DNA from 4 places in the Mesorhizobium sp. BAC0120 genome. Region 3 is predicted to be linked to each of the others. Evidence: predicted binding sites of a transcription regulator. Region 3 holds the regulator's gene; each other region holds the start of a gene.
The links. The regulator PhoB, encoded in region 3, activates phosphate uptake and scavenging genes when phosphate is short. The targets are predictions, from matches to a motif close to TGTCATNNANCTGTCAT.

Region 1 (7,279 bases), on a different contig from region 3:
GTACGCGCTTACCGCACAACCTTGCCGCGCTTCGGTTACACGCACCCCGTCGACACCGCGAAGATGCTTGCCGAGCGTCGCATCTCGGCTACCTACAAGGACCTCCCCGGCGGCCAGGTGCTCGGGCCGACCTTCGACTACACGCACCGGCTGCTCGACCCGGAGCTTGCCGCCGACCCGGATATTCCGGCGCCCGAGCAGCGGCTTGAACCCACGCAGCCGATGCCGCGCGTCTCCGACATCCTTGGCAATGAGGGCTTGATCGAAGCCGACGGCAGCATGCCCGAAGGCCACAGGGCCGGCGACATCACGCGCGAGCCGCTCGAGTTCCCGATGGCGCGCGACATCCGCCTGCAGGCGCTGGCGCGCGGCGACGAGGGCTTCCTGCTTGCCCTCGGCTACTCCACGCAGCGAGGGTACGGCCGCACGCATCCCTTTGTCGGCGAGGTACGGATCGGTGAGGTCGAGGTGGAGCTCGACATTCCCGAGCTGCCGTTCCCGGTGCCGCTCGGCCGTATCCGAGTCACCGAGTGCCAGATGGTCAATCAGTTCAAGGGCTCGGCCAAGGCGCCGCCGCAATTCACGCGCGGCTATGGGCTGGTCTTCGGGCAGTCGGAGCGCAAGGCGATGGCCATGTCGCTCTGCGACCGGGCGCTGCGCGCCTCGGAGCTGGGCGAAGACATCGTGGCGCCGGCGCAGGACGAGGAGTTCGTGATCTCGCACTCCGACAACGTCCAGGCCACCGGCTTCGTCGAGCATCTGAAGCTGCCGCATTATGTCGACTTCCAGGCCGAGCTCGACCTCGTGCGCCGCATGCGCGCCGGGCACGAGGCGCAACAGGCGGAGTCGACCGAACAAGCAAGGGAGGCCGCAGAATGAATATGCAGGCCGATATCGCCACCTACAATTTCGCCTATCTCGACGAACAGACGAAGCGCATGATCCGCCGCGCGATCCTGAAGGGGATCGCCATCCCCGGCTATCAGGTACCGTTCGCGAGCCGCGAGATGCCGATGCCCTATGGCTGGGGCACCGGCGGCGTGCAGGTGACTGCCTCGATCATCGGGCCCGACGATGTGCTGAAGGTGATCGATCAGGGCGCCGACGACACGACCAATGCCGTCTCGATCCGCGCCTTCTTCAGGAAGGTCGCCAATGTCGCGGTCACGACCGAGACCGCCAAGGCCACCATCATCCAGACGCGCCACCGCATTCCGGAGACCGGGCTCAAGGCCGGGCAGACCATCGTCTTCCAGGTGCCGATCCCTGAGCCGCTGCGCTTCCTCGAACCGCGCGAAACCGAGACGCGCAAGATGCATGCGCTGGAAGAATATGGGCTTATGCACGTGAAGCTTTACGAGGATATCGCCAGGCACGGCCGCATCGCCACGACCTATGCCTATCCGGTGAAGGTCAAAGGCCGCTATGTGATGGACCCCTCGCCGACGCCGAAATTCGACAATCCGAAGATGCATATGTCGGCAGCGCTCCAGCTCTTCGGCGCCGGCCGCGAGAAGCGCATCTACGCCGTGCCGCCCTACACTGACGTGGTGAGCCTAGACTTCGAGGACCATCCTTTCGAGGTGCAAAAATTCGATCGGCCCTGCGCGCTTTGCGGTGCGGAGAACGTCTATCTCGACGAGGTGGTGCTCGACGATCGCGGCGGGCGCATGTTCGTCTGCTCGGATACGGATCATTGCGAAACGCGGCGTGCGGAGGGGTATAGGGGTGAGATGGCGGGGGAAGAGTTGTGATGAGGCTTTTCTTGAGTGGTCGCGCCCTGTCGCGCCCCCCTCTGTCCTGCCGGACATCTCCCCCACAAGGGGGGAGATCGGCTGTCATCCAGGATTTCGCCAATCTGCGACGTTGGCGATTAGCCAAAACAAAGCGGCCGTCCAATCTCCCCCCTTGTGGGGGAGATGTCCGGCAGGACAGAGGGGGGCGCCGTAGGGCGCAGACCTCGCTCGTGAGAGGAGCGATCCAATGACCGACGAACCCCTCCTCCGCGTCTCCTCCCTCACCAAGCACTACGGCGCACGGATCGGCTGCGAGGAGGTCTCATTCGATCTCTGGCCCGGCGAGGTGCTGGCTGTCGTCGGCGAGTCCGGCTCGGGCAAGACGACGCTGCTCAACTGCCTGTCGACCAGGCTGCCGCCCAGCTCCGGCAGCGTCAGCTACCGCATGCGCGACGGGGCGTTTCGCGAACTCTATGAGATGAGCGAAGCCGAGCGCCGCTTCCTGATGCGCACCGACTGGGGCTTCGTCCACCAGAATCCGGCAGACGGGCTGCGCATGACCGTCTCGGCCGGCGCCAATGTCGGCGAGCGGCTGATGACCATCGGCGACCGCCACTACGGCAAGATCCGCGGCACCGCGCTCGACTGGCTCAGCCGCGTGGAAATCCCTGACGACCGCATCGACGACCAGCCGCGCGCCTTTTCCGGCGGCATGCGCCAACGCCTGCAGATCGCCCGCAACCTCGTCACCGGCCCGCGGCTGGTTTTCATGGACGAACCGACAGGCGGGCTCGACGTATCCGTGCAGGCGCGCCTGCTCGACCTCTTGCGCGGCCTGGTCGCCGATCTCGGCCTTGCGGCGATCGTGGTCACCCACGACCTAGCCGTCGCGCGGCTGCTCTCGCAGCGCATGATGGTCATGAAGGACGGCCGCGTCATCGAGACCGGCCTCACCGACCGCGTGCTCGACGACCCGCACGAGCCCTATACGCAGCTCCTCGTCTCCTCAATCCTGCAGGTGTGATGATGGTCTATTGCATGCCAGGTCTGCGTCCCTTCGCGCCCCCCTCTGTCCTGCCGGACATCTCCCCCACAGGGGGGGAGATTTGCTTTCATTTTGGTTTTCGCCAATCCTCGACGTTGCAGGGCGAGCACCGGCAAAGCGGTCGTCCGATCTCCCCCCTTGTGGGGGAGATGTCCGGCAGGACAGAGGGGGGCAACGTAGAGCTCCACCCCTGGACAGGATCTGGTGACTCCATCCGGAGGGCAAGCTGATGGCCAACCCTCTCATCGTTTCAGACGTATCCAAGAACTTCACCATGCATCTGCGCGACGGCGTCAGGCTGCCGGTCGTGGCGGGCGTGTCCTTCGCGCTCGAGGCCGGCCAATGCGCGGTGCTCGGCGGACCGTCCGGCGTCGGCAAGAGCTCGATCCTGAAAATGCTCTACGGCAACTATTCGGTCGATGCCGGGCGGATCCTCGTCGAGCACCGGGGCGAGACGGTCGACCTCGCCCAGGCGAGCCCGCGCACCATCCTTGCCGTGCGCCGTGATACGATCGGTTATGTCAGCCAGTTCCTGCGCACGGTGCCGCGCGTCTCGGCGCTCGACGTCGTCGCCGAGCCGCTTGCGGCGCGCGGCGTCAACAGGGAGGAGGCCCGTAGCCACGCGCGCGAGCTTCTCGCCCGGCTCAACCTTCCCGAGAGGCTCTGGTCGCTGCCGCCGGCGACCTTCTCCGGCGGCGAGCAGCAGCGCGTCAACATCGCGCGCGGCTTCATCACCGACCATCCGGTCCTGCTCCTCGACGAGCCCACCGCTTCGCTGGATGCCGAGAACCGCGCCGTGGTGATCGGCATGATCGCCGAGAAGAAGAAGGCAGGCGTCGCGCTGCTCGGCATATTCCACGATGCCGATGTCCGCGACGAGGTCGCCGACCGTATAATAGACGTCACCCAGTTCGCTGCTGCACGGCTCGCCGCATGACCCCGAGAACGAAGCTCTCCGAACCCCCTCTGGTCCACCCGACGGCTGAAGTGAGCGCATCCACGCTCGGCCGCTACACCGAGATAGCCGAGCGCTGCCGCGTCTCCGAGGCCGAGCTCGGCGACTATTCCTACATGATGCATGATTGCGCGGTGTGGTGCGCGAAAATCGGCAAGTTCGCCAACATCGCCGCCGCGGTCCGCATCAACGCGACCAATCACCCGACGTGGCGGCCGACGCTGCACCATTTCACCTACCGCGCTGCCGACTATTGGGAGGACGCCGAGCACGAAACGGAGTTCTTCGAATGGAGGCGCGGCAATGCCGTCAAGATCGGCCATGACACCTGGCTCGGGCATGGCTCGACCATCCTGCCCGGCGTTTCCGTCGGCGATGGCGCCGCCGTTGGCGCAGGCGCCGTCGTCACGAAAGACGTCGCTCCCTATACGATCGTCGGCGGCGTACCGGCAAAGCCGATCCGCGAGCGCTTCGATCGCAGGACCGCCGAACGCTACCAGGCGCTCGCCTGGTGGGACTGGGACCACATACGCCTGCGCGCCGCGCTCGATGACTTCCGCAATCTCGGCGCCGAGGCGTTCCTGGAGAAGCACGGCGGGTAAGAGCGAGTAGAGGGCGCGGCGCCGGTGCCCCCCTCCCCCTTGTGGGGAGGGATTCAGGGTGGGGGTGCCTCGCGATTGCCTTGCAAGGTTAGCTGAAGCAGACGGCACCTCCGGCTTGGCTTGGCGCGCGTCGCACCCCCACCCTGAATCCCTCCCCACAAGGGGGAGGGGGGCACCAGCGTCGCGCCTTCCATATGCAATCGCCCTGCCCTTTGAGGCGGAGAGGTGCCGAGCGAAGCGAGGCGGAGTGGGGGTCTGCGCCGCCATGTGCCATTGCCCCTGTGCATCGTCATGGAACTGACATCGTACTGACACCGCACCTTCATGCGCCTGAGTTAGGGCATGCCCAGAAGACGGCGAGAACGCCGCGCTCGAACAGGGAAGCCGGCATGTCAGCAGCGCTTGAGATTCGTGCGGTCACGCGACGATTTGGCAAGAACACCGCCGTCAACGGCATCAATCTCGTTATTCCCCAAGGCCAGATGGTGGGCATCATCGGCCGCTCCGGCGCCGGCAAATCGACCTTGCTGCGCATGGTCAACCGCCTCGTGAACCCGAGCGAGGGGTCGATCCTGTTCGGCGGCGTCGAGGTTTCGAGGCTTGCCGGCTCGGCACTGAGGCGCTGGCAGCGCGACTGCGCCATGATCTTTCAGCAGTTCAACCTCGTGCCGCGGCTCGACGTGCTGACCAACGTACTGCTCGGCCGGCTCAACCATCGCTCCACCACGGCTAACCTGCTCGGCGTATTCTCCAGGGAAGAATCCATCGAAGCGATTGCGGCCCTCGAGCGGCTCGATATTGCCGCGACGGCGCTGCAGCCGGCCGGCACGCTGTCCGGCGGCCAGCAGCAGCGCGTTGCCATTGCCCGTGCCCTGATGCAACAGCCGAAGGTGCTGCTCGCCGATGAGCCGATCGCCTCGCTCGACCCGCTGAATGCCAAGGTGGTGATAGATGCGCTCCGCGACATCAACAGGCGCGAGGGCATCACCGTGATCACAAACCTGCATACGCTGGACACGGCTCGGGCCTATTCCGACCGCATCGTCGGCATGGCTGCGGGCAAAGTCGTCTTCGACGGCACCCCGGACGAGCTCGATGGCGACGCGGTGCGCATGGTCTATGGCGCGGACTCGAGCGACGAGATCTCCGAATCCATCACCTCGACCAGCATCGCAAGGTCGAGAATTCCAGCATCCGCCGCACCGCTCGAACCCGTCTTTTCTTGAGGGAAAGAGCGGCCTGGATCGCCCGCCCGCGTCACAGGCATTTTTTCCGAATTCGACTGCAGCCGGCCCAGGCGCCGGAACCCAACAGGAGAGAGATCAGATGTTCAAGAAGACGCTTCTAGGCGCCGTGTCCGTCATCGCCATGGCGGTCGGCGCTGCTCAGGCAGAAGATATCAAGGAATTCCGCGTCGGCATCCTCGGCGGGGAAAACGAGGCCGACCGGCTGCGCAACTATCAATGCCTTGCCGACCATCTGAAGGAGACCTTCGGCTTCGAGAAGGTTTCGCTGTTTCCGGCTGCAGACTATGACGGCGTGATTCAGGGCCTGCTCGGCGGCACGCTCGATTTCGCCGAACTCGGCGCCTCGGGCTACGCCAACGTCTTCATCAAGGATGAGAAAGCCGTCACGCCGATCCTCACCACCAAGCAGACCGATGGCTCGACCGGCTATTATTCGATCGGCCTGGCGCTGAAGTCGTCCGGCATCAAGACGATCGAGGACGCCAAGGGCAAGCGGCTCGGCTATGCCGACCCCGATTCGACCTCGGGCTATCTGATCCCGCTCACCCAGATCCCGAAGACCACCGGCGTGCCGAACGACCAGTTCTTCGCCGCGACCCAGTTCAATGGCGGCCATGAGAACAACATCCTGGCCGTGCGCGATGGCAAGGTCGACGTGGCCGTGGACGACTCCTCCGGCATCGGCGATTTCAAGGATGGCTTCACCTCCGGCACCTTCCACAAGGTGGTCGCCAAGGGCTCGGTCGACCCGAACGATTTCGTCGAAGTCTGGCGCTCGGGCCTGATCCCGAACGGCCCGCTGGTCGTGCGCACCGCGCTTGGCGATGAATGGAAGACCAAGCTCACCGACTTCTTCACCAAGCTGCCCGAGACCGATCAGGCCTGCTTCACGGCGATCGAGGGCGGCGATTTCACCAGCTACGTGCCGGTGACGCCGGAATTCTATAACGTCATCATCGAAACGCGCCGAGCTGCTATCGGCGGCTGATGTGAGTTGAGAAAGAGGGCGGTGCCTAGTGTCGTGATTTCGAAGTTCGCCTCACGTTGATATTGGGCTCGGAGCGAACTTCGAAATCAAAACGACACTAGGACTCGGAAAGTTACCAGTGTCCCTTTGGTTCTGAAATTCGCTCTGAGCCCGATATCCAACTCCAGCGAATTTCAAAACCGGGACACCGGCACCGCCCTTTTTTCATGACCCGATGACCCTTTCCACAACCGCCCGGTCGGACGAAGCTCACCAGTTTGCCGAGGCATGGCGCCGGCAGACGGACCTGCGTCGCCTCTATACGTTCATCGGCGTAACCCTGCTGTTCGCCGCCCTATGCGGATCGCTATGGTTCGCAGACGAGAGCAATGCCGGCCATTTCTTCGATCGGCTGCCGCACCTGCTCGATTTCCTGAGCTGGCTCGTTCCCAAGGACTGGAACGACGTCTGGCGCGCCCTGTTCGACATCGCCAGCCCGAACGACAAAGGCGGGCAGGAATTCAATTTCGCACAAGGCCGCGTTTACGTCTGGGGCAGTTTCTATATCCCCGAATATTTCGAGCTGATGATCACCACCATCAACGTGGCGCTGGTCTCGACCTTCATCGGCTTCGTATTCGCCGTGCCGTTCTCCTTCATCGCCGCGCGCAACCTCACACCTCATCCGGTGCTGAGGATTGTCGTCAAACGCTTCATGGAACTGCTG
Region 2 (7,279 bases), on a different contig from region 3:
TCATCGGCGGGCGGCCGCGCACCCGCGACGAGACCTGGATACGCTTCCTACGGCACGCCGGGATGTGGCATCATCTCGGGTTCGGCTTCTGGGCGATAGAGGAAAAGGCGAGCCGCCGACTGATCGGCGAAGGCGGCTTTCACGAACTGAAGCGCAACATGCAGCCCAGCCTCGAAGGCACGCTCGAGACCGGCTGGAGCCTGCTCCCTGAAGCGCATGGCAAGGGCTATGGCACCGAGGCAGTCGGCGCGATGTTGCGCTGGGGAGCCGCCAATTACCCCGGCTCGCCCATCACCTGCTTCATCGATCCGGAAAATAATGCCTCGATCCGCGTGGCCAGGAAGAACGGCTTTGTCGAGCGCACCCGCGCCGAGTTTGGCGGCGAGCCGGTGATCATTTTCGATCACAGGCCTTGATTAAGGGGTTCTGCAAATCGCTTTAGGCTGGCGCTGCCTCTCACCCTCACCCCGTAAGGACGGGGATAGGGGACGACAACGTCGCAGAACCCCCTCTCCCCGTTTTTCACGGGGAGAGGGTGAGGGTGAGGGGCAGCGCCCGCCTGAAAGCAGAAGGCTCCAGCCACAGAATCCGCCCAATCCGAATTGCCTACTGCGCCGCGCCCGGCTGCTTCGTCTTCCTCAGATATGGCAGGATCGTCTCGAATGCGCCGAAGCGCTTGATCGCATCCTCGTTGGAAACCGCTGCAGTGATGATCACGTCCTCGCCCTGCTTCCAGTTGGCAGGCGTTGCCACCTGATGCTTCGCAGTCAACTGTATCGAGTCGATCGCTCTAAGGATCTCGTCGAAGTTGCGGCCGGTCGTCATCGGGTAGGTGAGGATCAGCTTGATCTTCTTGTCCGGGCCGATCACGTAGACCGAGCGCACCGTGGCGTTGTCGGCCGGGGTACGGCCTTCGGAAGTTTCGCCGGCTCCGGCGGGCAGCATGTCGTAGAGCTTGGCGACCTTGAGATCGCGGTCGCCGATCAGCGGATAATCCACCCTGAAGCCGGTCGCTTTCTGAATGTCTTCCTTCCACTTGTCGTGGCTGGCGACCGGATCGACGGAGATGCCGATGATCTTCACGCCACGCTTCTTGAACTCGTCTTCCAGCCCGGCCATGGCGCCAAGCTCGGTCGTGCAGACCGGCGTGAAGTTCTTGGGGTGGCTGAACAGCACCGCCCACCCATCACCAATCCATTCGTGGAAGTTGATCGTTCCCTGCGTCGTCTCGGCGGTGAAGTCCGGCGCGGTGTCGTTGATGCGAAGACCCATCGTTTTCACTCCCTCAGCGATTGTTGTTCGGATCGGCATCATAATCCAATTCGCACTGCTTGCGAGAACACAAAGGTTGGAGTTGCCGCAGTGGACGAACGAGGGAGGCCGATTTCCGACCAGCTTGCGCAAAATTATTCTACGACGGAACGGTCGCGTTCAGCGGTCGAACGCCGCTGCTCGCTGGAAAAGCCTCATCCTGCAGGCCCTGCTTTGCAGTGGAGAGGCGGCGCGCTCTCGCCCTTGGTCAGGTCGTAGAGGTCAGCCTGCTCGCCTTTCGTCCACCAGATGTATTGCTGACCGGCATATCTGGCACCCGAGCCCGACAGCACGTTTGAGAAGACGACCGTAGCGTCGCCGATCTTCAGCACCGCAAGTCCATTCCTGCCTGCATTGATGTAGGTGGCAGCGATCACCTCGCCGCCGCACTCATAGGCGACCAGATGCGTCTCGGGCGCCCCGCTGCCCGGCAGATCGAGCGTTACGGTCGTGGCAAAGGCGGGGCTTGCAGCAAGCATGCCCATTGCCGCGATAATGCCTCTCATCCATGCCTCCAGCCGAATAAGCCCTACGTTAGCAGAAGGCCGTCAGGCGCGCAGCCCGACATCTGCCGCAGCGGCCGCTGCTTCGCGTCCGCGCGGCCGCCATGTTGCCATAAAAGCTTCATGGAACTCGCGGATGGATTGCTGCGGGGGTGCCGAGCCGCCCTGCCATGCCGACAAGGAGGATGAACGATGAACGACCAGCAGAGCAGGAGCGGCATGGACTGGCTGGAGGCCGAGCTCGCGGACACGCTCGACGAGGACTACGAGCTGGAGCTGTCCGAACCGGCGCTCTCGGAGGCGATCGCCAAGATCTATAAAGAGAGGCATCGTGCCACCATCGACCGGGTGACCTATTTCCGCGAGCTTCTCAGGCTGCAGTCGGAGCTGATCAAGCTGCAGGACTGGGTGGTTCACACTAGGTCCAAGGTGGTGGTGATCTTCGAGGGGCGCGATTCGGCCGGCAAGGGCGGAGTAATCAAGCGCATCACCCAGCGGCTCAACCCGCGGGTGGTGCGCACGGTCGCCCTGCCCGCGCCTACCGAGCGCGAGCGCTCGCAGTGGTATTTCCAGCGCTACGTGCCGCATCTGCCGGCCGCCGGCGAGATCGTGCTGTTCGATCGCTCCTGGTACAACCGCGCCGGCGTCGAGCGCGTCATGGGTTTCGCCACGCCCGCCCAGGTCGAGGAATTTTTCCGCGACGTCCCGGAGTTCGAGCGCATGCTGGTGCGCTCCGGCATACGTCTGGTCAAATACTGGTTCTCAATCACCGACGAAGAGCAGCAGCTGCGCTTCCTGATGCGCATCCACGACCCGCTCAAGCAATGGAAGCTTTCGCCCATGGACCTGCAGTCGCGTGTGCGCTGGGAGGACTACACCAAGGCCAAGGAGGAGATGTTCGCCCGCACCAACATCCCAGAGGCACACTGGTATATCGTGGAAGGCAATGACAAGAAGCGCGCGCGGCTGAATTGCATGGCGCACCTCCTCTCGGTCATCCCCTATGAGGATGTGCCGCACCAAGAGATTACCCTGCCCGACCGCGTGTTCAACCCGGATTACGAGCGCAAGGTCCTTCCGCAGGAGCTCTATGTCCCGCAGAAGTGGTGAAGACAGGCAATCTTGATTGTCTCGGTAAGGAACGGCGCACCAATGGATCAAAACCTCGGATCGAGTGCTGCGGCGGCACCTCGGTGCTGCAGATCAGCTGCCGGAAGAGCTCAGAATTTTGCGCTGAAATCGGCCCGCAGGCCATGGTCGCTAGCTTGGCTGGCGATTTGGCCTGAGTATGAGATGCCGAGCGATATTGTCTGGGAGACCGCGACGTCGAGTCCGGCTTCCAGAACAAGAGCGTCCTCGGCAATCGGCACACCTGCTATCGTGAAGACATCGCCGCCGGAGAACGCCATCGTGGAGGTCGGCACGTCATCGCCGAATGCGTGGCGCCATCCGATCATCCCGGTGAGTTTCGTGGCTTCGGCTTCGCCGAACTTCATTTCGGCCCTGGCGCCAAGCGTCATGAAAGTTGTGTCAGTCCGCTGGCCTTCTGCAGCAAGGGCCGCGGCGGCGCCGCTCTCGGTGAAGCCGTCGGTATGCAGATTCACGTAGGCGAGACTGGCGAATGGCTCGACGTGCGCGCTACCCACGCTGAACCGATAGCCCGCCTCGCCGAACGCTTGCCCGGTGGCCGCGTCATAGTTGCCGGTGAGACTGTCCGAGAAGCCCGGGAAAGCGACCACACGGCTGACGTCGATCTCATGCCAGCTATAGGCGCCGCCGAAGCGCAGACCCCAAGCGCCCCACTGGCTGCCGCCATAGGCGCCGAGATGGAAACTGTCCGACGAACCGGACGAGGCTCGAGAATCCACCTCGAAATTCGATCGGCTGTACCCGGCGAGGAGCCCCAGGCGGAGATTCTCCGCCGCCAACATGTCGCCGCCGAGGAAGAAGCCTCCGATCGAGCGGTCCATCGACGCGGCATTGCCGTCACCGTCCCAATTCCCCCAGGACCCGAATGCCTGGCCCCAGACTGCGAACCGTTCCGTGCCGGCAGCAGCTGGCTCCGGCCCACCCGGGCCATAGGCGAAAACAGGCGCTGCGGCGCTGGATGCCCCTCCGAAGGCAGCGCGGATCCGGTTCGTCGCGGCATCACGCACGAAGCGACTGTCCTCGATCAGTGCTGTCTTGGCGGACGCGTGGATCTCGCCGGACAACAGGTCGAAGGCACCGCGCGCCGTGTCTTCATCAAGCACGACCACAGCGTCGTAAAGCTTGCCAGAGCCCAGGCTTTCGACGCCTTCGCCGGTGGCACACTGGTTTGGCGTCACGCCGACCTCGCAGAACGACACGTCGTTGCGGACGAGCGTCAGGAACACGCTGTTCGGATCGTAGCTCAGAGACGGGTCGAGGAACGCGAAATCCGAGGTTACGCCGTCGAAGGTCCCGGAAACACCTCCGTCGGCCGCGATGATCTCGTAGGTGCTGAAGGGGCGGTAGGTACCCTCCAGACCGACATGAGCGACGGCCCCGCCATTGAGCGTCACTATGCCCGTGGCCCGGATCAGGTCGGCATCGGTGTCGCCCGGATTCACCTCGACCTCATAGATGCTGCCGGCGTGGAAAATCAGGTCGCCCGCGACGTTGAGCGTTCCGATCGAATTGCCGGGCGCAATGGTGGCTCCCCCGGCAATGGCGGTGGAGCCGACCGTGCCGGAACCCTGGAGCCTGCCGCCCGCAAGCACATCGAGCGCGCCGCCGAGCCTGCCGTTCACGATGAGCGTCGCGCCGTCGTCGACCGTGGCCTGGCCCGTGAACCCGCTCGAGTCCGCGCTGAGCAAGGTCGTGCCAGACAGCACATCGATCGTGCCACCACCCTCGATGGCTGGTGCGAAGAGATAGTCGGCAGCCGTATGATTGAAGACGAGCGCGCCGGTCCCTTCACCGAAAACGAGCTTCGTCGTTTCGAGCAATCCCGGAGCCAACGGCGCGAGCCCGGAGGCAGCGCCGATATTCAACGTCCCCTCCGAACCGGCGAGAGTGCCTATGAAGGTCGTGCCGGCCGCTTTTACCACGGCGCCGCCGGCAATGTTCAGCCTGCCTTGCCCTTCGCCGGCCACATGGAGATCGCCCGAATTGAGCCAGCTTGAACCCGATCCCGTGACGGTGACGACCCCGAGCGAGCCTGCGTGTGCGCCGAGGGAAGCATCTTCGGCGCTGACTACAGCCCCGTTCTGGATAGTGAGTGCACCGTTCCCCTCGAAGCCGACAAAGAGGGCGCCGGCATTGACCCATTGCGAGCCGGAATCGGTGACGAGGACCGCGCCGGTGCTTCCTGCCTCGGCGGCGACTGTTGCATTACCGTCACTGGCGCGGCCGCCTTTCAGGATGGCCAGGGTTCCATTTCCTGCCCCGCCGACATTGAGATAGCCCGAATTGTCCCATGTCGAGCCTGCGCCCGTGATGCTGACGCTCGCCTGGGATGTGCTGAAGTTGGCAATATCGGCACCCGCGCTGGTTAGCCGTCCGCCATCCTCGACGCGGAGTTCGGCGGTACCGCTGTTGCCGACACGCAGCGAACCGCTGTTCAGCCAGGCCGAACCGCTTCCGGTCACGGCCGCGCCGGCGAAGGAATCCGGGGTATTCGCGAGAATTCCTTGGGCACTCTGAATGACCCCGCCAGCAACCGCAACGAGGCCGCCTTCACCGCTGCCGCCAACATGGATTCCATCTGTGACCGAAAAGGTCGAGCCCTTATCGGTGACCACGATCAGGCCCGACGAGCCCGTATCGAAACCGATGACGCTGCTGGTGGCCTGAACCGCACCGCCGCCGTGTATGATGACGTCTGCTTCGCCCTGAATACCGACGATGAAATTGCCTGATGTAATCCACTCGGAGCCTTCTCCGCTGATCAGCGCCTCGGCCGTGCTGCCTGGAGCTTCGGCGAACAAGCTGTGCTCGCTGCTTATCCTGCCGCCGTCCAGAATGCTGATCGCGCCATCGCCACCGTTGCCGATGGTGAGAATGCCGACGCTCTCCCAGTACGAACCATCACCCGTCACGTTCACGGAGCCTGACGAGCCGCCAGCGTCACCTAGCTCCGCATCGGAGGAGCTAAGCTTTCCGCCGTTGTCGATATTGATCGTGCCCGTTCCTGAATCGCCAACCACGAAGGAGCCGGTCGCGGTCCAGATCGAACCTGTTCCGGCGACGGTGGCGGAGCCGAAAGCATCAGGGCCGGCACCCAGAAATGTGTCGTTGCTGGAAACGGCGCCGCCGTTGACGACCGACAGCGAGCCCTGTCCGAGATTACCGATGACGAGATTGCTCGTACTCACCCAGGACGCGCCAATCCCGATCACGGATACCGCCCCGCTCGCATTGAGGTTCTGACCTATGAAGCCGCGGTCGTTGGTCAGGCTGCCGCCATTCTGAATTGTCAGGACGCCGTTCGCGGACAGGCCGACGAAGGTCCTGAGCGCCTCCGCCGAACCGCCCTCGATGGCAGGCAGGCTGTTCACGACCGTGTCGATCTCGGCAAAGTCCGCATTGGTCGGCACGCCGGCGGTCCAGTTGCCGGGATCAAACCAGTCCGAGGAATTCGTGCCGGTCCAGGCAGTCTGCGCATGAACAGGCATGCTCTGGGTGATCACGGCAAGTACCGCCGCGGTCGTAAGAACCGTGTTGTGCCCAGTGCGGCCGCGTCGTGACGCAGGCAACCAGGCGCGATGAGGAGAGGCTTTGTCGCTCGAGACTTCCGCCGCCATAAAATTCCCCCGAATGAAGGACGGACCCTGGTCCGATCCGGCGTCTTCGCGCACGGATACGAAACCATTGCTTCAGGAGACGGAGACGCCCCGCGCCTGACCCTGATGATCGCTTTTCGATTGGACAGCGGAAGGTTTTCAAGAACTATGTCGCTGACCGGCGCAAATGTGGCCCGGAGCGCAAGAAATGTGACCCTTGATGCAAATTTCGTTGAGGTTTCCCTAAAGAAGTTATGCGGCCGCTTTTCAGTAATTTCTAATGTAATACTACGTCGGCCATTGATTCTGTAAAGCTTTACCGCAGCTCGCGAATCCAGTGCCACATGTCCACGCCTTCCCTGTGTTGCTTGAACAGGCTGCGGCCCTCTGCAGCAAGAATCCGCATCTCCCGTGGTGTCATGCCGAAGGACCTGCGGAAGGCGCGGACAAAGCTCTTGCGATGGCTGAAGCCATAGCTCTCTGCGATTTCGGCGATGCTTCTGTGCCGCTGCTCGGGATCGACGAGCTCCGTTCGGCATCGGCGCAGCTTTTCCTCCTGGACATAGGAGGAAAAGCCGCCATAGGGCTCGAACAGATAATATAGTTTGCGCGTCGAGATGCCGTAGGCCGCAGCAATTGTCTCAGCGGTCAGATTCGGATCCAAGATGTGATCGCTCACATGCCTGCGGATATCCCCGGTCAGCGCCAACTGGACCGAGG
Region 3 (7,279 bases):
CCTATAAGAAAGAGACCGGCATCGGACTGAACTACCAGTCGATCGGCTCTGGCGGCGGCATCAAGCAGATCAAGGCGAAGACCGTCACCTTCGGCGCCTCCGACGCGCCGCTGAAGGGCGAGGATCTGGAGTCGATCGGGCTAGCCCAGTTCCCGATGGTCATGGGCGGCATCGTGCCCGTCGTCAACCTCGAAGGCATCAAGCCCGGCGAGCTGGTTCTCGATGGACCAACGCTGGCTGACATCTTCCAGGGCAAGATCACAACCTGGAACGACGCTGCGATTCAGAAGCTGAACCCCGACGTCAAGCTGCCCGATACTGCGATCGCAGTCGTGCACCGCTCGGACGGTTCGGGCACGACCTTCAATTTCAGCTACTATCTCGCAGACGTGAGCGCCGACTGGAAGGACAAGGTCGGCGTCAACACGGCGCTGGAGTGGCCGGTCGGCATCGGCGCGAAGGGCAATGAGGGCGTCGCCAACAACGTCGCGCAGACGGTCGGCGCGATCGGCTATGTCGAATATGCCTATGCCAAGCAGAACAAGCTCACCTACGCCGACATGATCAACAAGGACGGCAAGAAGGTGGAGCCGACCGCTGCTGCGTTCTCCGCTGCCGCCGCGAATGCCGACTGGAACTCGCAGCCGGGCTACGGCGTCATCCTTGCCAACCAGCCGGGCGCCGAAACCTGGCCGATGACCTCGGCGACGTGGATCCTGGTCTACAAGAAGCCCGATGACGCGGCCGCCACCGCCGAAGCGCTCAAGTTCTTCGCCTGGTCTTACGCCAAGGGCGACGAGATGGCCGCGCAACTCGACTACGTCCCGATGCCGGATGCGGTCGTCAAGAGCGTCGAAGAGATGTGGGCCAAGGACGTCGTAGACGCCAACGGCAAGCCGGTTTACTCGGCCATGTAATCTCCTTAGCGTGGAGGGCGCGAGCTAGGCGCCCTCCACCTGTTCTTCAGCAAGGGGGCTACATGACCATCGCATCCGAAGCCATGCCAGCACCATCGGTCGCAGCCCGGGCCAGAGAGGCCACCGTCCAGCGCTTCGCTACCACTGATGCGTTTTTTCGAACCCTTACGCGCGCTGCCGCCATCCTCGTTCTCCTGATTTTGGGCGGCGTTGCAATCTCGCTGGTCATAGGTTCCTGGCCGGCACTGTCCACCTTCGGCGCGGCCTTCCTGGTTACTGAAAGCTGGAACCCGGTGACCGAAAAGTTCGGCGCGCTCGCCCCGATCTATGGCACGGTCGTGACCGCCGCCTTGTCGATCGTCATCGCTGTCCCGATCGGTATCGGCATCGCCGTTTTCCTGACCGAGCTCTGCCCACGATCGCTCCGGCGCCCGATCGCCATCGCGATCGAGCTGCTCGCAGGTATCCCGTCGATCATCTATGGCATTTGGGGCCTGTTCGTCTTCGCGCCCTTCCTGCAGACCACGATACAGCCCTTCATCATCAACCTGTTTCACGGCGTTCCGGGCCTCAACAGCCTTTTCGCCGGCCCGCCTTACGGCATCGGGCTTCTGACCTCGGCGCTGATCCTCACGATCATGATCCTGCCCTTCATCAGTTCGATCACCAAGGACGTGTTCGAGACGGTGCCGCCCGTGCTCAAGGAGTCCGCCTACGGGATCGGCTGCACGACCTGGGAGGTCACACGCCGCGTCGTCATTCCCTACACGCGCATTGGCATTATGGGCGGAGTGATGCTCGCGCTTGGCCGAGCGTTGGGCGAGACCATGGCCGTGACCTTCGTGATCGGCAATGCGCATCGCATCAGCGCCTCGCTCTTTGCACCCGGCACAACCATTTCGGCGACCATCGCCAACGAGTTCACCGAAGCCGATGGCGAGCTCTATACTTCATCCCTGATCGCTCTCGGCCTGATCCTTTTCGTCATCACGTTCCTCATTCTTGCCGCCGCCCGCTTCATGCTGATGCGGATCGAGCGCCGAGCCGGAGCCTGACCATGTCCCCCGCCATCTACAACCGTCGCAAAGCCAAGAATGCAGTCATGATGACGCTGTGCACGCTAGCGGCGGGCATCGGGCTTGCCTGGCTGGCGCTGATCCTAGGCGCTCTGCTCTACAAGGGCTTCTCCGGGCTTTCGCTGGCAGTGTTCACGGAAATGACCCCGCCGCCCGGCGAGGCCGGCGGATTGCTCAACGCGATCGCCGGCAGCGTCGCGATGACGATCATCGCAGTGGTTGTAGGAACCCCGATCGGGATCCTGGCCGGCACCTTCATGGCCGAGTATGGACGTTTCTCGAAGCTGACGGTCGCGGTGCGCTTCATCAACGACATTCTCCTCTCGGCCCCCTCGATCGTTATCGGGCTGTTCATCTACGAGTTGCTTGTGAGGCCGATGGGTCACTTCTCGGCTATCGCCGGCGCTTGCGCACTTGCTTTGCTGGTCATTCCGGTGGTCGTGCGCACCACCGAAGACATGCTTCTGCTGGTGCCTAATGCACTGCGCGAGGCGGGCACGGCAATCGGGGCGCCGCGCTGGATCGTGATCCGCTCCGTCGCCTACCGGGCTGCTCTCTCGGGCATCATCACCGGAATACTTCTTGCGATTGCCCGAATCTCCGGCGAGACGGCGCCGCTACTCTTCACGGCCCTGAACAATCAGTTCTGGAGCGCCAATCTCAACGCTCCAATGGCCAGCCTGCCCGTTACAATCTTCCAGTTCGCGCTGAGCCCCTATGAAGAATGGCAGCAGCTGGCGTGGACCGGCGCACTGATCATCACGATTGCGGTGCTTACGTTGAGCATCACCGCCCGCAGTCTCACAGGACGCAGAGAGGAAAGATGAGCCAGATGTTGTCTCCCGATCAACTTACTCTTTCCCCCGAACAATCCGTCGCCGCCCCGAAGCTCGAGGTGCAAAACCTGGACTTCTTCTATGGCGGGACGAGAGCGCTGAAGAGCATTTCGCTGGCCCTGCCGGCGAAGAGCGTGACCGCGTTCATCGGACCGTCCGGCTGCGGGAAATCGACGCTTCTGCGTGTCTTCAATCGCATCTACGAGCTTTATCCCAATCAGCGTGCCGAAGGGAAAGTGGTCGTCGACGGCAAGAATATCCTCGACCGCTCCCAGGATCTCAATCTGCTGCGGGCAATGATCGGCATGGTTTTCCAGAAGCCGACGCCCTTCCCGATGTCGATCTACGAGAACATCTCATTCGGCGTCAGGCTCTATGAAAAGCTGTCCAAGTCCGAAATGGATGCGCGTGTCGAGCAGGCGCTTCAGCGCGCCGCGCTGTGGAACGAAGTGAAGGACAAGCTGCATGCAAGCGGCCTCAGCCTCTCGGGCGGCCAGCAGCAGCGGCTCTGCATCGCGAGGACGGTCGCGGTAAAGCCCGAAATCATCCTGTTCGACGAGCCCTGCTCGGCGCTGGACCCCATCTCGACCGCGAAGATCGAAGAGCTGATCGACGAGCTGCGCAGCGAATACACGATCGTCATCGTCACTCACAACATGCAGCAGGCAGCGCGTGTGTCGAGCAAGACCGCGTTCATGTATCTCGGCGAGCTGGTGGAGTTCGACCAGACCGAGAAAATATTCACTTCGCCTCGGGAAAAGCGGACGCAGGATTACATCACCGGCCGTTTCGGCTGAGCGATTCGACACCCCGCGGCACGATACGAGGACAGGTCATGGTTGAACATACGGTTGCCTCCTTCGACGAGGATCTCGCACAGATTGACCGGCTGATCCGCGATATGGGCGATCTTTCCGGGTCGATGGTGTCGTCCTCGACAACCGCGCTGCTCCAGTCCGACAGCGCACTGGCACAGCGCGTCATCTCCGACGATGCGATCATGGACGCCAAGCAGCGCGAGCTCGACGAGCGTGCGATCACGCTGATCGCCAGGCGCCAACCGATGGCGCAGGACCTGCGCTCGGTCGTCGGCGCGATCCGCATGGCGGCCGATCTCGAGCGGATCGGCGATCTTGCCAAGAACATCGCCAAGCGCGTCGGCGCGGTCGGCGAGACGGCGACGCCGAAGGCGCTCGCGCAGACGATCGAGAATATGTCCTCGCTGGTGCTGAGCCAGGTCTACGGCGTCGTCAGTGCCTATGTGGGTCGCGATGCGGAGGGACTGAGCACGCTCAGGGCGGACGACGAGAAGGTCGATATCAAATATACAGCCGTCTTCCGCGAGCTCCTCACCTATATGATGGAAGATCCGCGCAATATCAGCGCCTGCACCCATCTGCTCTTTTGCGCGAAGAACCTGGAGCGTATCGGCGATCACGTGACCAATATCGCCGAGAACGCTTATTACGTCATCACCGGCACGCAGCTTCCGCCCTACCGGCCGAAGTCTGACGAGATGTCCGTGGCTGCGCTTACCGAATAACGTATCACTTCGAGGCACACCGGATGATCGCACCCAAGATCATGGTCGTGGAGGACGAGGAGCCGCTCTGCGTCCTCCTCAAATACAACCTCGAGGCTGAAGGCTATCAGGTCGAGATCATCAGCCGCGGCGACGAGGCTGAAATCCGGCTGCAGGAGAATGTGCCCGATCTTCTCGTGCTAGACTGGATGCTGCCGGCCGTATCGGGGATCGAGCTTTGCCGGCGCCTGCGCATGCGTCCCGAGACCGAGCGGCTGCCGATCATCATGCTCACCGCGCGTGGCGAGGAGAGCGACCGGGTGCGCGGCCTCTCTACGGGTGCCGACGACTATCTGGTCAAGCCGTTCTCGACGCCGGAGTTCATCGCCCGCGTGCGGGCGCTCTTGCGGCGCGCCAAGCCGGAAGTGCTTTCCAGCGTGCTCAAGGTCGGCGACATCGTGCTCGACCGCGAGGCGCACCGCGTCTATCGCAAGAAGAGCGAGATCAAGCTCGGGCCGACCGAGTTCCGGCTGCTCGAATTCATGATGCAGCATCCGGGCCGGGTCTTCTCGCGCAGCCAGCTCCTCGACAATGTCTGGGGCGAGACAATCTATATCGACGAGCGCACGGTGGACGTGCATGTCGGCAGGCTGCGTAAGGCGGTGAATAACGGCCGCATGCCCGACGTCATCCGCACGATTCGCGGCGCCGGCTACGCGATACGCGAGAACTGACGGGGAGTGCTCCCCTGATCCTTGCCCCTGTCTTTAGCGCGTTCTGCTATTCGCTTGAGGCAGGCGCTGCCCCTCACCCTCACCCTCTCCCCGTGAAAAACGGGGAGAGGGTAAGGGTGAGGGGCAGCGCCAACTCAAAAACAGAACGCTCTGCTCTAGAACCTCACCTCCAAGCTCGCACGGAACCCGTTCTGCTGGGCCTTTGACGCGAGCTGGCCCTGGTAAGCCAGGCCGAGCGTTGCTTTGGAGGAGAGGTTGAGGTCGAGACCTGCCTGGAGGATGGCGGCGTCCTCGGCGATCGGAGTCCCGGCGATGGTGAAGGGGGCGGAGCCGCTGAAGGCAAGGCTGGCCTCGGGCGTCACATCGCCAAAGGCATGGCGCCAGCCGAGCATGCCGCGCGCAGTGGCCGTCACGGAGCCGAGGCTGAAGTCGGCGGAGGCGCGCAAACCGACTGTCGTGAATGTGTCATCGGTGTTCGAGGACCGGCTGGCGAGAGCCGCGGCACCGCCCGTTTCCGTAAAGCCATCGGTATGCAGACTGACATAGGCCAGGTTGGCAAAGGGCTCCAGCCCGATGCTGCCGGCCTTGATGTCATAGGCGAGCTCGCCGAATGCCTGTGCGGTGCCGGCGTCGTAGTCGGACGATAGCCTGTCGGCAAAGCCGGCGAAGGCGACCGAGCGGACGGTCGAGATGTCGTGCCAGCTATAGGCAACCCCTGCCCTGAAACCCAAGGCGCCGCCCATCACGCCTTCCCATTGCCCGCCACCATAGAGGCCGAAATGCCAATTGGTGCTGTCGCCGGAAGAGGCGCGTTCGTCGACCCCGAAGGTGGTGTGGCTGAAGCCTGTTACCACGCCCAGCCGGATGGTATCGGAGAGTGGGGCATCGATGCCGGTCAGAAAGCCACCGGTCGCCGACGATATCTCGGCCGCATTGCCGTCACCGTCCCGATCGCCCCAGGCACCGAAGGCGGTACCCCAGGCCGCCAGCCGGCCGGCGTCGGCAGGCGCCAGCGCTGCCGCGATGGCCGGGGTGGCGCCGCCCTCTGCGCCATAGGCCAGGACAGGCACGTTGGTGGCCGCCACGGTGCCGAAGGCCGAGCGGATACGGTCGTTGACGGCATCGCGCAGCAGTGCACTGTCCTCGATCAGCGTGCCCTTGACCGAGGCATGTACTTCTCCCGTCAGCTGATCGAAGGAATCGCGGATCATGGCATCGTCTTCGGCGAAGGTGACGATTGCCCCATAAAGCGGATTGGCGGGATCGAACGTATCGAGGCTGCCGGCCGCGGCCTTCTGGTTGCGAGTCAGCGCCTTGTCGGCAAAAGCGACATCGTTGCGGTTCAGCTTCAGGAAGACATTCCTGGCGTCGTAGAGCAGCGTCGGGTCCAGGAAGGCAAACTCGGAGACCACACTGTCGAACCTGCCCGACAGGCCGCCATCGGCTGTGAGAATCGCATAGGTCGAAGAGGGCCTGTAGCTGCCGACCGCACCGATATGTGCGACCGAGCCGCCATGGACGGTGGCTGTGCCGGTGACGTGTACCAGATCGGCTGCAGCGCCGGCGGGATCGACTTCCACCTCGAGACGTGAGCCGGCGGCCAAGGCTAGATCGCCTTTGATGGTGAGCGTGCCGATGGAATTGCCCGGTGCGATCGTGGCGCCGTTCTCGACCGTGACCACGGAGGCGGCGTTCGACCCCACGGTGCCATGGCCGCCAAGCATGGTACCCGACAACACATTCATCGAACCGCCGAGCACTGCAGTCTTATGCGCTTCATCCGAGCCGACGATCAGCGCACCGGCAGATATGGTCGTGGTGCCAATGAAACCGGAGCCATTGCCGTCATAGGCAAGAATGCCGGCGCCAGCCTTCGTCAGCGTGCCCGATCCGGAAATGTCATTGCCAAAAGCAGCATTTGCGGCCTGGTCCAGCACCAGTGCGGCATTATCGAGGATCGCTCCCGAGCCGAAGCTTGCTACGGAGCCCACAAGCGTGCCGCCGCTTACCGTCGTGCCGCCGCTATAAGTGTTGGCCCCTGTCAGCGTCAGCATGCCCGAACCGGACTTCACCAGCGAGCCTCCCTTGCCGCCTGCGAATCCGCCATCGGAGATCACTCCACTGACTTCGCTCGAACTGTTGTCGCCGCCGACTTCCAGCCTCTTGCTGCCCAGGAACAGGCCGCCGGCACCCT
Region 4 (7,279 bases), on a different contig from region 3:
GTGCTTCTCTCGAGCGCGCTCGAAGCCTGCGAATGCTATTTTCAGGCCTTCCAATTCGTCATCTGGTCGGGCGTCTCGGCGAAGGACGCGCTGGCGAGCGTGCTCTTCGAAACTTTCGGTACCGCTTGAGATCTCGCTCATGCAGGCTAGCAAGGGGCCACATCCCGAGATCGGCTATGCCGATTTCGAACGCGTCGACATCCGTGTCGGCACGATTGTCGAGGCGGAGCCCTTTCCCGAAGCACGCAAGCCCGCCATCAAGCTGAAGATCGATTTCGGCCCCGAAATCGGCGTCAAAAAATCGTCGGCTCAGGTCACCAAACACTATACGCCCGAGACGCTTATCGGCCGGCAGGTCATGGCTGTCGTGAACTTCCCGCCGCGCCAGATCGGCAAGTTTATGTCGGAAGTCCTGACGCTTGGCTTTCCCGACGCCGACGGAGACGTGGTGCTCGCCGCGGTCGAGCGAAAAGTCCCCAACGGCGGGAAACTGTTCTGATCCCACACTTCCGCCGGGCGGCCGGCCGTCAGGTGGGTCAGGAAGGCGGCGAACTCTCGGCCTCAGGGAAGAATTTCCAGATTCCGCTGTGCTTGCCGAACATAACGTCGTACTGCAGCAGACGAAAATCATTGATCGCGGGATCGATCGGCTTTTTCCTGGCCCAATCCGGAAAATCTTTCCCGTCGGCCGAAATCAGCATGTTGCGGTCGACGACATGGAACTGGCTGTGCATGCGGCCGAGGAAACCCGTGTAGTAGGGATGCATGATCCCGGCTGTCGTCAGAACGTGCAACGGAATGAAGGCCGGGCTCACCTCGCCGATGTCCTTGACCGCTCCGGCCCAATTCGACCAGATGACGAGCGGCGTGTCGTGCTCCCTGGCCATTTCGGCGGCCGGCGCATGACGGTTCGCCACCTTGTCCTTCATGAAACCCGTTTCGACGTAAACGGGGCCGAGCGGCGGCAGGTGGTCGCCGAAGAAGGCGACGATGGTCTTTCTCTTGCGCTTCGAGGCCCAGTCAAGCAGCCGCTTTAGACTGGCATCCGCATCCGAGGCCCCTTCCGCATAGGTGGTGATGGAGCCGCTCGACCAGGCACTCAGCTGCCCCTTGGCGACATGCATGGCATCCGGATAGCGGTTCGGCTCATAGGGGCCGTGGCCCTGCAGGGTTACGGCGAAGAAGAAGAGCGGCTCCCTGATCTGCTCAGCCTGGCGGATAATCTCGTCGGTGAAGGCCATATCTGACGCCAGCTGGCCGCGCTTCCTGAGCGGCGGCAGCTTCTCTTCCGAAAGGAAGCCATCGAAGCCCATGAACTGGTAGACGGGACTGCGGTTCCAGAACCATCCGCTGAAGGGATGTAGCGCGCGGGTCGCGTAGCCTTCACTTCGCAAGAACCTGGCGAGCGACGGCAGCGGCCGCCTGATATATTGCTGATACGGGATGCTGCCATACGGCAGGAAGGCGTTCGAGAAGCCGGTCAACGCCTCGAATTCGATGTTGGCCGTCATGCCGCCGAACTCCGGCGAGAACATCGAGCCGGAACGGAATTCGCGCACGGTCGGAAGCGGGTCGGGAGTGATCGTCACACCTGGCAGCTGCGTCGGGTCCCAGAAGGATTCGCTCATGACGATGATTATGTCGGGCTTGTCGTCCGGCACAGTTGCCGCGGGAAAGCCGGGGATCTTATCGATGGTCTCGGCGGAATAGCCCGCCGGCTTCGTGACTTCGGCCATCGGGAGATTGAGCGCGAAGGCCAGCGTGAAGCCGTTGACGGCATAGTTCTCCTTCTGATCCCACATGATCGGAACGATCCGCAGGCGGTCGCGGGCCCATGAGAAGGTCGCGTAATCCATCATCGAGACGAAGGCAGTCAGAGCCGGCACTGCCAGCACAAGCCGCATGAAACGGCCTTTACGCGAGAGCCTCGGTGCTCTGCGCCGCCAGGCGACGACGGCCGCCACGAACAGGATGACGCCGCATATGGCTGCCGCGGCAAGCGCGACAGCCGACTTGGGCCGCTCGGCGACGAGCAGCGGCAGAAGGTCGAAGATCTGCCGGGCGTAAAGGAAGTCGGTGGGGTAGAACGGATCGGAGAGATAGATTCCCTTCTGGCTGTTGATCCATGCCGGGATCAGGGCCAGCGGAGCAAGCAAGAGCAATCCGGCATGAGCCCGCCCGAGGAACGCGTCGATGGCCAACGCCGCCAACACGAACACGCCGACCGTCGCCAACGCAGGCCGGTGGATGTCGCTGAAGAAGGCAAGCGCGGCCGACAACGAGTCGCGCGCGATCAGCTCAACCCCGAACGCCAACCCGGCCGCGAGCACCAGAGTGATCATCAGCGAGATCGAAGCGCGGACCGGGGGCTTTGAGAACCAGTTCCTGAACCGGCCACGTGTGGAATCATCAATCCAGTGGTCGTCGTCTGCGGGGGCCGCGACGCTCAGCACCAACTCTGGCAACACTAAACTCCAACCCTGAAACGACTAAATGTCATTGTGCTGTCACTAAACTGTCATTGATACACTCGGTTGCGGTCCAAACAACGCGAGTGGGCCGCTTGGCGGTCACGCGCCGGACAAAATTTGTTGCAAAGTGAATCAGGAAAGGCGGGCAGCGTCGGTTTTATCGCCAGGCCGAGCTCGACCCTGCCGGGTGGCGGCCCCGCCTCATGCCGGAACCCGGATGATAGCCCTCAGGCCGCCCAGCGGGCTGGTGTCGAGTGTGATGTCGCCGCCATGGCTTCTGGCGATGTCGCGCGCGATCGAAAGGCCCAGTCCAGTGCCGCCGGAATCCTGGTTGCGCGCCGAATCCAGCCTGTAGAAGGGGCGGAAGACATCTTCGCGGTGCTCCGCCGGGATGCCCGGTCCGTCGTCATCGACCGTCACGGTGAGCTTGTCGCGGGAGTGCACGGCTTTGATGTCGACCTTTGGGGCGTAGCGGAAAGCGTTTCCGACGATGTTGCCCAGGAGCCGAGAGAAGGCATCCGGCCTGACTTGCACCTCGGGATCGCCGATGATCGATGTCTTGATCTTGCGGCCGCGTAGTTCGGCTTCCTCCTCGAGCTTCTCGAAGAAGGATTCCAGGTCGAAGCTGCCCGTGTCCTCCGCCGCTTCGCCCCGGGCGAAGGCCAAGTAAGCTTCAAGCATCGACTGCATATCGTCGACGTCCTGGTTCAACGTCTCGGCATGCTCCTTTCCTAGCAGCGCGAGTTGCAGTCTGAAGCGCGTCAGGATTGTTCTCAGATCATGGCTAACGCCTGAGAGCATCGCCGTGCGCTGTTCGATTTGCCGTTCGATGCGCTCTCGCATCTGGATGAAGGCAAGGCCGGCGCGCCGCACCTCTTCGGCGCCGCGCGGCCTGAAGTTCTCGGGCGGCGGGCGGCCCTTGCCGAAGCTCTCGGCAGCCGCGGCCAGCTGCAGGATCGGGCGGATCTGATTGCGCAGGAACGGAATCGCGATCATCAACAGCACCAGTGAGGTGCCGACCATCCACACTATGAATTGGTGGGAGTTCGACGGGTAGGCGCTGCTGCGGCGAGCGAAGACCCGCAGCACCTTGTCGTCCAGCTTGATGCGGATTTCGATCATGTTGGAATTGCCGACGGTGTCAAGCCAGAAGGGCCGGCCGATCCTGGTGGTGATCTGGTCGCTCAGCGCATCGTCGAGCACCGAGAAGAACGGCTTCTGGCCTGGCGGCGGCAGCGGGTCCGGCGGCAATATGTCGATCTTCAACCCCATCCGGTCCTGAGCGATCCGGATCGCGCTGCCGTAATCGTCGCCTTTGGGATAGGTCTCGACCATATCGACGATTGCAGCGATGTCACGGACCACCGACTCGGAGAGGCGCTGGGTCACGGTCTGCCACTGCCTCTCCATCCAGACGAGGGCGATGACCGATTGCAGCAAAACGATCGGTGCGATCACGATGATCAGCGAGCGCGCATAGAGCCGCTTCGGCATGTAACGGGCGACGAGCCGCCAGAACCAGGTCCAGTTCCTCTTGGCCTGCTGGTAGATCGGGTTGGTCCAGATCCGTTTGGCCAGTGCCGACACCATTACCCCGGCGCGCGAAACGCGCACGGCGTCAACGGCCTTCGCTGGCGAGAAAGCCTGTGAAAGCCGCGTGTAGAAGGTCGGCCTTGCGTCCTGGCTCGTATCGGAAGCGGCCATCTATCCTTTCCATCGCGCCACCCGGATCGCTCCGCAACTGGCGCATCATGCCGACCAGGCAACTGGACATGCATCCACCGGTTTCCGAAGGATGCTTGCCTGGTTCCTTTCTGCCCCGAGCAGATCCTTATCGCAAAGCCGTGGACCAGTTTTGCGGAACCTGCTTAGCCGTTTCCGACAACATAGTTTCTCGGGCGCCGCCAGAAAAGCTTTTGGGGCAGGGCTGCCCGCGGGAGCGGCTTCATGCCAGACCGACGCCTGACGCGAACGCCTACACCCTTATGCGTCTGCCTGCTATTCGACGCTCAGGCGGTAACCTATGCCGCGCACCGTCTGAAGCCAGACAGGGTTTGCCGGGTCACGCTCGATCTTGCGGCGAAGCCGGTTGATCTGCACATCGATCGTACGCTCGCCGACCTCGGAAGAGTTGCCGACCAGTTCATGGCGCGGGATGGTCTCGCCGGCGCGCTCGGCGAAGATCGCCAGAATCTCCTGCTCGCGGTCGGTGAGCTTCAACGGCTCGCCGCCCTTCTTGAGCTCTCGCCTTGCGATCTGGAAGGTATAGGGGCCGAAGACGATCTGCTCGACCTTGGGAACGGACTGGGGTCCGCCGCGGCGCAATATGTTGTTGATCCTCAGGATCAGCTCGCGCGGATCGAACGGCTTGGGCAGATAGTCGTCGGCGCCGGCTTCCAGCCCGCTGATGCGGCTCTCCACCTCCGACAGCGCCGTCAGCATCAGGATCGGCACCTGCTTCTCGGCCCGCAATGACTTGGTGAGGTCGACTCCATTCTCGCCCGGCATCATCACGTCGATCACAAGGAGATCGAAGTCGAGCCCCTCCAGCCTGCGCCGTGCCTCCGCTGCCGTGCCCGCCACCGTGACGCGGAAGCCGTTCTCGGTGAGATATTGCTTCAGCAGGTTGCGGATTCGGGTGTCGTCGTCGATGACGAGCAGATGCGGAGCGTCGTCGCCGGGCGACGCCGAACGGTTGGGAAGCTCACTCGTTTCCATGCCTCTCCCCATGCTCATTCGCGGGTAGACTATCTATCTGCGGCCTCAATTCCGGGTTGACCATCGCCTTCAGGAAATGCTCGATCCTATCACGCTCGGCCAGCCCTGTTTCCTCTAATGCACGACGGATACGGCGCGACTGTGGCCGCGCAAGTGCCAGCGCCAGCGCCCGCCCCTTTGCCGTCGGGTAGAGTTCGCGCTGGCGACGATCGCGCGGTCCCTGAACCTGGACTATGTGGCCTGTGTCGATCAGCTGCTTCAAGACCCGGGCCAGGCTTTGCTTGGTGATCTTGAGCACCTCCAGCAGCTCGGCCACGGTCAGCCCCGGCATACGGTTGACGAAATGCAGCACCCTGTGATGGGCGCGTCCGAACCCGTAGTCAGCCAGGATCTGATCAGGGTCTGAGGTGAAATCCCGATAGGCGAAGAACAGAAGCTCGATAATCGAGAAGTCGATCTCTTCGTCGCCCGTCAGCGCCGTGCGGATGGGCTTCACCGCGACTCCATTTCGTTCTGCCACCATCAGTTTCCGCTTCGCCCGAAAATGTCAGTCCTAATTTATGTCAGCCTTGTTGACTTAATTTATTGCGGCTGGTAATTTTCGACAAGCTTTTCGACCGATTGCGAACGAAAAGGCAAGGGAAAACCGATTTTTCGGAATTTCCTCCGAATTTGCGTTTGCCCGTTTGCAGCCCTACTTTGGTCTGCAAATGCGCCGTTTTTCGGCGGTTAGCTGCAACAACCAACGACATGCGGGCGGGCCGCCCGCGGGAGGTCACCATGGCATCTGTTCCCTTCGATCAGCTCGATGGCTTCATTTGGATGAACGGCCAGTTCGTCAAATGGGCGGACGCCAAGATTCACGTACTGACCCACGGGCTTCATTATGCGAGCGCAGTGTTCGAGGGCGAACGCGCCTATGGCGGCGAGATATTCAAGCTTACCGAACATACCGAGCGCCTGCACGAATCAGCCCGTATCCTTGGCTTCAAGATACCCTATAGCGTAGCCGAGATCGACGATGCCTGCCGCACCCTGTTGAAGAAGCAGGGCTTCACCGACGCCTATGTGCGGCCGATTGCCTGGCGCGGCAGCGAGCAGATGGGCGTCTCTGCGCAGAACAGCCGAATCAACTGCGCGATCGCCATCTGGCAGTGGCCGAGCTATTTCGATCCGGCGCAGAAGCTGAAAGGCATCCGACTGGACATCGCGGAGTACCGCCGACCCGATCCGAAGACGGCGCCATCGCGAGCGAAGGCGGCCGGACTCTACATGATCTGCACCATCTCCAAGCATGCTGCGGAAGCGAAGGGCTATGCCGATGCGCTGATGTTCGATTGGCGGGGGCAGGTCGCAGAGGCGACCGGTGCCAACGTCTTCTTCGTCAAGGACGGCAAGCTTCACACGCCCGCCGCCGACTGCTTCCTCGACGGCATTACGCGCAGGACGGTGATCGATCTCGCGCGCAACCGCGGCATCGAGGTGATCGAGAGGGCGATCATGCCGAACGAGCTGGAAGGATTCGAGCAGTGCTTCCTCACCGGCACGGCCGCAGAGGTGACGCCGGTTGCCGAGATCGGACCCTATCGCTTCGAAGTTGGCGAGATCACCCAGAAGCTGATGAGCGACTATTCGGCGGCAGTGCAGCCGAGTCACGCAATCGCAGCCGAATAGCACTTTCCACTATCGCAATTGTGACTGTGACGGGCGGCCTCGAGCCGCCCGTCACATTTGTATTCACGAACAGTAATATTTGACTTTCTCCGTATTCGGCGTCTCCATGTTCTTGACCGACTCGCAAAAGATGTCGGCCGATACGGAGGGAAAGACCAATGGACAGTAATGTGCTACTTCAGCTTGTGGTGCAGATTGTTACCGGTGTCATCGGTGGTCAGGCGGTCGGTGCTGCGATCAAGAATGCCGCGATGACGCAGCTGCCCAAGATCCTTGCTGGCGGCATTGGCGGCATTGCCGGGGGCCAGATTCTCACCAGCCTTGTCGGCGGCGGCGATCCGGCGACTGCCGGTGCCCTCGGCGGGATGCTCGGCGATGTGGTCGGCGGTGTCGGCGGCGGCGCCATACTCACGGCG

Region 1: phnC (phosphonate ABC transporter ATP-binding protein) is a predicted target of PhoB. The motif match lies at 4,626-4,642, and genes of this name have one in related genera.
Region 2: ppk2 (polyphosphate kinase 2) is a predicted target of PhoB. The motif match lies at 1,923-1,939, and genes of this name have one in related genera.
Region 4: SAZ10_RS11205 (LTA synthase family protein) is a predicted target of PhoB. The motif match lies at 2,506-2,522, and genes of this name have one in related genera.

The regions. Positions count from the first base shown of each region.
Region 1 covers NZ_JAWRCU010000017.1:97,436-104,714, reverse strand. The annotation lists gene SAZ10_RS27740 (carbon-phosphorus lyase complex subunit PhnI) at 1-879, shown strand, start outside; gene SAZ10_RS27735 (alpha-D-ribose 1-methylphosphonate 5-phosphate C-P-lyase PhnJ) at 876-1,754, shown strand; gene phnK (phosphonate C-P lyase system protein PhnK) at 1,984-2,760, shown strand; gene phnL (phosphonate C-P lyase system protein PhnL) at 3,011-3,718, shown strand; gene SAZ10_RS27720 (DapH/DapD/GlmU-related protein) at 3,715-4,338, shown strand; gene phnC (phosphonate ABC transporter ATP-binding protein) at 4,728-5,564, shown strand; gene phnD (phosphonate ABC transporter substrate-binding protein) at 5,665-6,573, shown strand; gene phnE (phosphonate ABC transporter, permease protein PhnE) at 6,788-7,279, shown strand, end outside.
Region 2 covers NZ_JAWRCU010000017.1:37,210-44,488, reverse strand. The annotation lists gene SAZ10_RS27415 (GNAT family N-acetyltransferase) at 1-416, shown strand, start outside; gene SAZ10_RS27410 (peroxiredoxin) at 607-1,272, opposite strand; gene SAZ10_RS27405 (MliC family protein) at 1,467-1,817, opposite strand; gene ppk2 (polyphosphate kinase 2) at 2,007-2,924, shown strand; gene SAZ10_RS27395 (autotransporter domain-containing protein) at 3,035-6,580, opposite strand; gene SAZ10_RS27390 (AraC family transcriptional regulator) at 6,876-7,279, opposite strand, start outside.
Region 3 covers NZ_JAWRCU010000003.1:578,350-585,628, forward strand. The annotation lists gene pstS (phosphate ABC transporter substrate-binding protein PstS) at 1-917, shown strand, start outside; gene pstC (phosphate ABC transporter permease subunit PstC) at 980-1,972, shown strand; gene pstA (phosphate ABC transporter permease PstA) at 1,975-2,820, shown strand; gene pstB (phosphate ABC transporter ATP-binding protein PstB) at 2,817-3,626, shown strand; gene phoU (phosphate signaling complex protein PhoU) at 3,665-4,372, shown strand; gene phoB (phosphate regulon transcriptional regulator PhoB) at 4,396-5,085, shown strand; gene SAZ10_RS09690 (autotransporter domain-containing protein) at 5,241-7,279, opposite strand, start outside.
Region 4 covers NZ_JAWRCU010000004.1:168,185-175,463, forward strand. The annotation lists gene SAZ10_RS11195 (YbjN domain-containing protein) at 1-129, shown strand, start outside; gene SAZ10_RS11200 (tRNA-binding protein) at 140-499, shown strand; gene SAZ10_RS11205 (LTA synthase family protein) at 537-2,342, opposite strand; gene SAZ10_RS11210 (sensor histidine kinase) at 2,673-4,061, opposite strand; gene SAZ10_RS11215 (response regulator transcription factor) at 4,470-5,189, opposite strand; gene SAZ10_RS11220 (MarR family winged helix-turn-helix transcriptional regulator) at 5,176-5,709, opposite strand; gene SAZ10_RS11225 (branched-chain amino acid aminotransferase) at 5,970-6,863, shown strand; gene SAZ10_RS11230 (hypothetical protein) at 7,022-7,279, shown strand, end outside.